Regions from separate parts of the Peptostreptococcus equinus genome, predicted to be linked through region 2. Evidence: riboswitches for the same ligand, from Rfam matches in the RefSeq annotation. Region 2 holds a riboswitch; the other holds the start of a gene.

Region 1 (5,303 bases), 910 kb from region 2:
GGACCACCTCCAGGTTATGTTGGTTACGAAGAAGGAGGTCAACTTACTGAAGCAGTTAGAAGAAAGCCATATTCTGTAGTATTATTTGATGAAATAGAAAAAGCACATGAGGATGTATTTAACATGTTTTTACAGATATTAGATGATGGTAGATTAACTGACAATAAGGGTAAAACAGTAGATTTCAAAAATACTATAATAATAATGACTTCAAATATTGGTAGTGAGGTTTTATTAGAAAGTAAGGGAGAAATTGATGAAGCTATAAATCAAAGAGTAATGGATATAATGAAACTTAGATTTAAGCCAGAATTCCTTAATAGAGTAGATGACATAATCATGTTCAAACCACTTGCCAAAGAAGAAATAAAGAAAATAATAGACATATTTATGGAGTCTTTGAGAAATAAATTGAAAGAAAGAGATATTAATCTAGAGCTTACAGATTTAGCGAAAGATTTTATAGCTGATACTGGTTATGATTCTGTATATGGTGCAAGACCATTAAAGAGATATATCAATAATGAAATAGAGACTAAAATTGCCAAGGCTATAATTGCTGGATTAATTGAAGAAAAATCTACTATAAAGATAGATTTAGAAGATGGCAATATAATCATTAAATAGTATGAAAATATATTTGTATAAAATAATCATAATAATTAAATAAAAATATAGATAAAATGTTTAAATTTTAATAATTTGTGTATATATTAAATATATTAGTTCATAAAAAATAGTTTAATAAGATTTATAATATTTGAATTCCCCTAAAACTCCAAGTATGCCTTGGAGTTTTTTTATGAAAAATAAAAAAATTAGCTAAATTTCTGTTTATTTAAAGTTATAAAAAGCAAAAAAGCAAACTTTTTATTGAAAGTGTATTATTAGTCTTTTATTACAAAATAAAAAAAATACCTGATATAAAAACATTTTTATATAACTGGAAAACGTTAATTTAATTTAATAAGTTAAATTGACTAAATATTTAATTATTGTTTATAAATTTGGGACTAGAATGAATAAATGTTGATTTAAATAGTAATGATACATTAATATCTAAATGAATATAACGAATATAAAGAATTGTTTGACAATATAAAAAAAAATGGTTATACTATATTTGAACTAATATATTTTATTAAAGGAGGAGTTCAAATGAATATCAAGTTTAAAGATATTATTGTTGTTGGTTTCGCGCTATTTGCGATGTTCTTCGGAGCAGGAAACCTAATATTCCCACCTTACTTGGGAGTATTATCAGGACCTCAGTGGTTTATAGCATTTATAACATTCCTTTTTGCCGATGGTGGTTTAGCACTTTTAGGTGTTATAGCCCTTACGAAAGTTGATGGTAATATGGACGCTTTATTCTCTAGAGCAGGAAAAACAATCGGTGTGGCAATAGGCATAGCAATGATTCTTTGTATAGGACCATTTGTTGCTATACCAAGAACAGCGGCTACTACTTATGAAATAGGTATTTTACCTACAGTAGGTAGTGGTTTTAACCCTATTCTATTCTCTATAATATTCTTTGTTATAGTACTAGTATTGACTATAAAACCTTCAAAGGTTATAGACATAGTAGGAGCTGTTCTTACTCCAACATTACTAGTTTGTCTTGCTATATTAATAGTAAAGGGTGTTGTACAACCTCTAGGACAAATTCAAGACAAAGTATTAATTGAGGGGGTAGCTGCTAGAGGTATATCTGAAGGATATCAAACTATGGATGCAATGGCAGCATGTATATTTGCTGGTATTGTTATTAACTCTATAAAAGCAAAGGGTTATAAGGATGCTAGTATGATTAAAGCAACTATCTATGCTGGATTTGTTGCAGTAGTAGGACTTGCTTTTGTTTATGGTGGTCTTGCTTACTTAGGAGCAACAGTTAACACTCAGTTTGGATTAGATGCTGAAAGAACAAAGCTTATAGTTTCTATTACAGAACAAATACTTGGCGGACCTGGAAAAATAATCTTAGCAATAATAGTTGCACTTGCTTGTTTAACAACAGCTATAGGTTTATCTTCAGCTTGCGGTAACTATTTCGAAGAAATTTCAAAAGGAAAACTTAAGTATGCACATGTTGTTATAGTTGTATGTATATTCTCTGCTATAATCTCTAACTTTGGTGTTGACCAGATTATTAATATTGCTTTCCCAATATTACTTGCTATATATCCAGCTGTAATTGTTTATATTATCTTAGGTTTATTTAATAATAAAATTCATAATGATAATTTATTCGTATTTGGCGTGTGGTCAGCGTTAGTAATAGGAATAATAAGTTCTATTGCAGGATTAAAAATGTTTGAAGGAGCATCATGGGCTAATTCAATTAATGGTGTGTTTGCGGCATTGCCAGGAGCTAAAATTGGTTTCTATTGGATAGTACCTGTTGCAATATTTATCTTAATAGGTAAGTTTATACCAAGCAAGAAAAATCATGTTGCATAATAATTAAATCAAATAAAGGCAAGCTTATAGCTTGCCTTTATTTTTTTAAAATATAATTAATACATTTTAATAACATATTATATAATGTTTGAAAATGTTGTTTTTTACTTTGACTTATAATATAATTTAATTATTAAAACTATGGGGGGAGCTTATGGCTAAGAAAAATTCAAAAAAAAGGGAGAAAGCTTATTACGATAAAAAAATAATCGAAGCGAAAAATACAAAAGAAACATCAGATTTATCTAAAAACAGATTATTTGTAATGAGTATTGGTTTTTTAATATTATTTTATTCAAATTATTTAGCAATATTTATATCACAAAAATTGGTGGCTATTTTAGGATTAGGTGTAATGTTATATGCAATGATTAAATCTCTCAAAAATCCAAATGAGAAAATCAGACAGACTAAAACTGGTAATTATATAGATTATACTATTACAGCAATTATTGTTCTAATAATTATATTTAACATATTTTTGATTATAAAGCATTATATATAGAACATAGCATAATTTTTATTTTTAGAATTTGTAGTTAGTTATATAAGTAATTATGGGCCTTTGAAGCATAACCTTCAAAGGTATTTTTTTATATTTTTCAAAATAATAAAATATTTAGAAAAATGTGTTGACAAATTATATGATAAATATTATTATATATTTAATAATTTAATATCTCTTATCGAGAGTGGTGGAGGGACTGGCCCTTTGAAGCCCGGCAACCTGAATTATTTTAAGGTGCTAATTCCAGCAGCTATAGCTGAAAGATGAGTAAAATAGGTCCGAGTCTAGGTATATATTTTACTTAGGCTATTTTTTATGATTTTATAGATAGGAAAAATGAGAGGAGACTATAATGATACGTATAAATGGTGTCAATAAATATTTTGATGATATACAAGTATTAAAAGACATAAATTTAGATATAAATGAAGGTGAAATTTTTGGAATTATAGGACATAGTGGTGCAGGTAAATCTACTTTATTAAGATGTATTAACAGACTTGAAAGTTACGATTATGGTGAGATATTAATAAATAATAATGATATATCTAAGCTAAATGATAAGAATTTAAGAGAATTGAGAAAAGATCTAGGTATGATATTTCAGCATTTTTCTTTATTAGAAAGAAAGACAGTATTTGATAATATTTCATTGCCTATGGAATGTTTTTCATATAGCAAAGAACAAATAAATAAAAGAGTAGATGAGCTATTAGATTTAGTAGGTATAGCAGATAAAAAATATGAAAGACCAAGGAATTTGAGTGGTGGTCAAAAACAAAGAGTAGCTATAGCTAGGGCACTTGCTATGGAACCATCTGTTTTATTATGTGATGAGGCAACCTCAGCACTCGACCCAAATACTACAAAGTCTATTCTATCTTTACTACAAGATATAAACAAGAAACTTGGAATAACAATAATAATGGTCACACATCAAATGGAAGTTATAAAGCAAATATGTTCTCGTACAGCTATTATGGATGCTGGTGAAGTAGTAGAATTAGGAGATACTGAAGAAATATTTTTAAATAGTCCACCAGCACTTAGAAAATTATTGGGTGAGGATAAAATAATACTTCCAAGTGGAAATAATTTGAAACTATTATTTACAAATGATAGATCGAACGAAGCAATAATTACATCTATGGCAAGAGAATTAGATGTAGATGTATCTATAATATATGGGAAACTAGAAAAATTTAGAGAAGATGTATTAGGTTCTCTTATTATTAATATACCTGATGGTTATTTAGAAAAGGTAGAAAAATATTTGGATAATAAAAATATGTTGTGGCAGGAGGTAGACAATGAGTTTTAGTGATTATATACAAAATTTATTTCCGCAGGCATTTGTGCAGACTATGTACATGACTATTGTACCAACTATAATTGCTACAATACTTGGATTTATAATGGCAGTTATATTGGTGATTACAAAAAAAGATGGGCTAAAACCAAATCGAAAAATAAATAGCATACTATCACTTATTGTAAATATATTTAGAAGTTTTCCTTTTATGATATTAATAGTTGCAATAATTCCATTTACAAGACTGGTAGTAGGAACAAGTATTGGAGAGACAGCGGCCTTGGTTCCAATTACAATAGGAGCTGCTCCATTTATAGCAAGGTTACTTGAAAACTCATTAAATGAAGTTGATCCAGGGTTAATAGAAGCTGCTAAGTCTTTTGGAGCAACTAACTCTCAGATAATTTTTAAGGTTATGGTAAAAGAATCAGTTCCATCAATGATTCAAGCCATATGTCTATCGATGATATCTATATTAGGTTATACAGCGATGGCTGGAGCAGTAGGAGCTGGAGGACTTGGTAATGTGGCGTTAATGTATGGATATCAGCAATTTGATGTAAATGTGATGTTGTTTACAGTAATTGCATTAATAATAATAGTTCAATTAATCCAATTTATTGGAGATACTTTATATAAGAAACTAAGATAATTTGAGCTCAATCTTGGTTTTAATAATAAATAATAAAAATATACATGTATAAGTAAAAATAATAAACAATAAGCTAAATAGTAAATATAAAAACTAATAAATATTAGCGATAAAAATTCGTAATTAATAAAAAACAATATTTCTAAAATAATAAAAATCGTCGATAAATAGTAAGAAAACTAAGGATAATTAATAAATATTTATAAAAAGTTGAAATAAGAGGAGGATATATTATGAAAATTAAAAAGATAGCAACATTGGCATTAGCAGCAGGACTTTCTCTATCATTAGTAGCTTGTGGTTCAAATAAAAAAGAATCTGCTAAAGATGATAAAAAAATTGTAATAGGGGCAAGTGCAAATCCG
Region 2 (5,303 bases):
GACCTAAGAGCAGGTGCAGCCTTAATTCTCTGTGGTTTGATTGCAGAGGGTGTAACTAATATCGGAGAAATATATCATATTCAAAGAGGATATGTTGATATTGATAAGAAATTTAGATCGCTTGGTGGCGATGTAGAAATAGTTGAAGACTAATATATAATTTCGGAGGTTTTTATGGCTGGTATAGATATAGGGATCGATTTAGGTACTGCAAATGTACAAATGGTTGTAGATGATAAAGGTATAGTGTTAAATGAACCTTCAGTTGTTGCAGTAGACAATAGAATAGATGAAGTAATTGCAGTTGGAAATGATGCATATAGAATGATAGGTAGAACACCAAAGGAAATTGAGGCTATAAGACCTATGATGAATGGTGTAATATCTGATTATGATAATGCAGAAAAAATGCTAAGAGGCTTTATCTCAATAATTGGAGAAAAGAAGGGTATGGGAAAAATAGTTATGCCTAGAATAATGGTATCTGTACCTTCTAAAATTAACGATATTGAAAAGAAAGCTGTAGAAGATGCTACTAGACAGGCTGGAGCAAGAGAAGTTCTTTTAATAGAAGAACCTATAGCCGCAGCCATAGGAGCAGGAATAGATATTACAAAGCCAGGTGGACACTTAGTAGTAGATATAGGTGGAGGAACCACTGATGTTGCTGTTATTTCTCTTGGTGGAACAGTACTTAGTAAGTCAATAAAAATAGCTGGTAACAAATTTGATGAAGATATCAGAAGATATATAAAAAGAAATTATAATGTAATGATCGGTGAGAGAACAGCTGAAAGAATTAAAAAAGATATAGGTTGTGCTTATAGTAGACAAGAAGAAAGATTTGTAAAGATAACTGGTAGAGATTTAGCTAGCGGTTTACCAAAAGCTATTACAGTAAGTTCTATAGAAATAATGGATGCAATGTCTATAAGTGTAGGTCAAATATGTAATCTAGTAATAAGCGCCCTACAAGATACACCACCAGAACTAGCATCTGACATAGCAGATACAGGAATAGTTCTTACAGGTGGGGGTGCCCTATTATATGGAATGGATAAAAAAATATCTGAAATAACTGGTTTAGTTGTTAGATTAGCGGATGATCCAATATCATGTGTTGTCAGAGGAACAGCTATAGCCTTGTCATCGGTTGAAATATTAGAAATGGCAGGAACTGTATAATAATTAATATGTGCTTCTTATAGTATATTCTATGAGAAGCATATTTATTATTTGAATATAAAGGAGGTATCTCTTGAAAAAAATATGTTACTTAGGAGATGCAAATAACTCACATGTTATTAAGTGGTGCAACTTCTTCAAAAATAAGGATTACGAGATTCATGTTATTTCATTAAATGGTGGAGATATTGATGGTGTAAATGTTCATAATTTCCAAACTAATGTAAATGAAGTTAAAAATGAAAAAATATATAAAAAATTATCATATTTAGGTCATATTAAAAATATTAGATCTCTAGTAAAGAAAATTAATCCAGATATACTGCATGCCCACTATGCTAGTAGCTATGGTTTTATAGGTACGCTTTTGGGGCATAGACCTTATATTATATCTGTCTGGGGGACAGATATATATGACTTTCCAAGAAACGGATTTATACAAAAGAATATAATAAAACATAATTTCAAATATGCAGATTATATTTTTACAAATAGTATTGATATGGCTAGAGAAGTAAATCTATATACAAAAAAAGAAGCGAAAATAACTTATTTTGGGGTGGATGTAGATAAATTTAGACCACTAAATGGTTATAGAGATGAAAAATATTTTACCTTTGGTATAGTAAAAAGTCTAGAAAAGAAATATGGTATTAAATATTTAATTGATGCTTTTGAAATGCTTTATAATAGGTATTCAGGAGAATTGTTCGGGAAAAAATTGAGACTTAAAATAGGCGGCGAAGGTAATGAAAAAGAAAATTTAATCCAACAGATTTCAACACTTAATTCTAGGGATAACATAAGTTTATTGGGTAGAGTTCCAAGTCATGAACTTGAATATGTATATAATTCTTGTGATGTATGTGTATTTCCATCACTTAGCGAAGGTTTTGGAGTATCTGTAATAGAAGCAGAGGCATGCGCTATACCAGTAATTATTACTAGGGTTGGAGGACATCCAGAAACAGTAATAGAAAATGAGACTGGTCTAATTGTAGAATCAAATTCAGCACAAGAACTACTAAATGCTATGAATCGCTTACTAAGGGATGAGTCATTAAGAAATAAACTTGCTAATAATGCAAGAGAGTTTGTAGTGGAAAATTATTCTTTTGAAAAGAACTTTGAAGATATAGGCTCTATATATGATGAAATATTAAGTATAAAATAAAACAGAAAATGTGGTATTGACAAAATTATCTATGGATGATAAAATAATCCAGTACAATTAAAAAAATCTTGATTTACCTTATCAAGAGTGGCAGAGGGACAGGCCCTATGAAGCCCGGCAACCGAAGTTTTACGGTGCTAAATCCTACAAGAATATTTTCTTGAAAGATGAGGTTAGCTAATAAAGTAATTTATTGCCTCTTCTTTTTGTGAAGAGGTTTTTTTATTAGAAAATATGGGGTAAATTAGATAAAATTTATTTTATTAAATGGAGGAAAAAATAATGGCAAGACATTTATTTACATCAGAATCTGTTACTGAAGGACATCCTGATAAACTTTGTGACCAAGTATCTGACGCTATACTTGATGCACTAATTGAAAAAGACCCATATTCAAGAGTTGCTTGTGAAACAACAGCTACAACGGGACTAATATTAGTTGCAGGTGAAATAACTACCAATGCTTACGTAGACATTCCAAAACTTGTAAGAGATACAGTAGAAGAAATAGGATATGTAAGAGGGAAATTTGGATTTGATGCAGAAAACTGTGCTGTAATAACAGCCATTGATGAACAGTCAAATGATATAGCAATGGGAGTTAATGAAGGTCTAGAGTCTAAGACTGAAGAAAAAGTTGAAGATGATTTAGAAAAAGTAGGAGCAGGAGACCAGGGGATTATGTTTGGGTTTGCTTGTAATGAAACTCCAGAGTTAATGCCACTTCCAATTTCTTTGGCTCATAAGCTATCAAGAAAGCTTACAGAAATTAGAAAGTCTGGTGAATTATCATATCTTAGACCTGATGGAAAAACTCAGGTAACAGTTGAATATGAAGATGAAAAACCTGTTAGAGTACATACAGTTCTGATTTCTTCGCAGCATGATCCACATGTTGAAAATGATCAAATTAGAAATGATATTATAGAAAAGGTAATAAAAGCTACAATTCCAGCAGAATTATTGGATGATGAAACTTTATATTATGTAAATCCTACAGGAAGATTTGTTGTCGGAGGACCACATGGAGATACTGGACTGACTGGAAGAAAAATAATTATAGACACTTACGGTGGATATTCAAGACATGGCGGTGGAGCTTTTTCAGGAAAGGATCCTACAAAAGTAGATAGATCAGCTTGTTATGCAGCTAGATATGTTGCAAAAAATATCGTAGCAGCAGGATTAGCCGACAAATGTGAGATAGAAGTTGCCTATGCAATAGGTGTGGCAAAACCTCTTTCTATATTTGTAGATACTTTTGGTACTGGAAAACTTTCAAATGAAAGATTGGTTGAAATTGTAAGAGAAAACTTTGATTTAAGACCAGGTGCAATAATTAAAAATTTGGATCTTCTAAGACCTATATACAAGCAAACTGCAGCTTATGGTCATTTTGGAAGAACTGATGTAGATCTTCCATGGGAAAGATTAGATAAGGTAGATGATTTAAAAAAATACCTTTCAGAAAAATAATTTAATTAAGTATATAAATCATAAAAAAATGATTCTAGCAAAAAAACAACCTCTAATTTTAGAGGTTGTTTTTATATATATAATATTTTAAGAAAGTCAACTTATTTAACTTCTAATCTTTCTCTATCTCTTCTTTTTATATTTTTAAATCCGAAGAACCATAAAGGTAATATCATGAAAATCCAATTATATATACCTAAATATCTGTAAGCGTTTTGTACTATCCACATTAAACCTAATTTAGATACTGCATAACATATTGCTAAGCTAAGTATGCATATAATAGCTTTTTTTAGAGTTTGATTTTCCATGTTCTTAAATGCATAAGGTTCAATTCTTGATACCATACCGAATATAAATCCTACTGCAGTAGTTATTAGAGCAAGGAACAATAATATTGGATATAATACTGATAATGCAGGGACATTCAATTGTTTTACAACAAATATAGTAGGTAACTGTCTTGCAGCCTCATTAGTATAGATGTTAGGCATTTGAGAGAAAATTAATAAACAAATTCCAACAAGCATCAATATATTTATAAATGCTCCTATAATCATAGCACCCTTAGCTTCTTCTCTAAACTGTCCACCCTTGAACGAAGAAGTGATACCACCAATTGCACTTATTTGGAAACCAGTATAAGTCAATGCCCAAAGTAGAGCATTTCCGATATTACCTGGTACCTGTCCACCTTTACCAGTTATTGACCATTGAGCTGAATGAGGATTTACATAACCCTCGGCAAACAATCTTTGAATATCTGGAGCAAATTTCATTAAACCTGCAACTATTACTATTGTAACTATAATAAGTATACCTGCAGTCATGAACATAGCATTTTTTCTAACTAGACTTTCACCAAATATACATAATAAAGTTACTATTACAACCATTGCTATGGAACCAAGTGCAACTGGAAGTCCTAGGTACTGTTGACCAAGTAAGCCACCAGTAGCTATCGTAGCTGCAGAAGCTGCTATAGTAGTTATCACGATACTTATATCCATTAGAATTGCTAGAACTTTTGCAAGAGTTCCGCCGCCAAAAGCCTCTTTTGACCAAGCATCATAAGACCATTTATCTGTCTGTCTAGCTGTTTCTAGACCTACGTAATATGTGATACCAATTAAAATAAATGTAATTATTGGCATCAACACTCCAAACCATCCATGATTAGCAAAATACTGAAGCTCTTGTGTACCAGATGCAAAACCGGCGCCACAGTGTGTAGAAAACCATACAGTAGCAACACCGATACTAATAGAAGTTAAAAATTTACTTTTTTTCTCCATTATAATACCTCCTAAATAATAGTAAAAATATAATTTCTGATGTATATAAAGATATAACTTAATATACAAGTTAATTATAACATAGAATTATTTTTTTGATATAGTTTTAACGAAAGTTCGTTTTTTATTTATTGTAATTTTAAAAATATTATATTTAATTAATCTAAAATACA

The links. Region 2 has a riboswitch for S-adenosylmethionine ahead of metK (methionine adenosyltransferase). Riboswitches for the same ligand answer to the same signal wherever they lie in the genome.
Region 1: it holds a riboswitch for S-adenosylmethionine, as region 2 does, so the genes downstream of both, O0R46_RS04390 (methionine ABC transporter ATP-binding protein) here and metK (methionine adenosyltransferase) in region 2, are expected to answer to the same signal.

Annotation. Positions count from the first base shown of each region.
Region 1 covers NZ_CP114052.1:855,157-860,459, forward strand. The annotation lists gene clpB (ATP-dependent chaperone ClpB) at 1-627, shown strand, start outside; gene brnQ (branched-chain amino acid transport system II carrier protein) at 1,159-2,466, shown strand; gene O0R46_RS04385 (hypothetical protein) at 2,621-2,971, shown strand; SAM riboswitch class I at 3,147-3,244, shown strand; gene O0R46_RS04390 (methionine ABC transporter ATP-binding protein) at 3,327-4,295, shown strand; gene O0R46_RS04395 (methionine ABC transporter permease) at 4,285-4,938, shown strand; gene O0R46_RS04400 (MetQ/NlpA family ABC transporter substrate-binding protein) at 5,172-5,303, shown strand, end outside.
Region 2 covers NZ_CP114052.1:1,762,019-1,767,321, reverse strand. The annotation lists gene murA (UDP-N-acetylglucosamine 1-carboxyvinyltransferase) at 1-153, shown strand, start outside; gene mreB (rod shape-determining protein) at 175-1,185, shown strand; gene O0R46_RS08785 (glycosyltransferase family 4 protein) at 1,259-2,359, shown strand; SAM riboswitch class I at 2,435-2,533, shown strand; gene metK (methionine adenosyltransferase) at 2,642-3,835, shown strand; gene O0R46_RS08775 (hypothetical protein) at 3,937-5,130, opposite strand.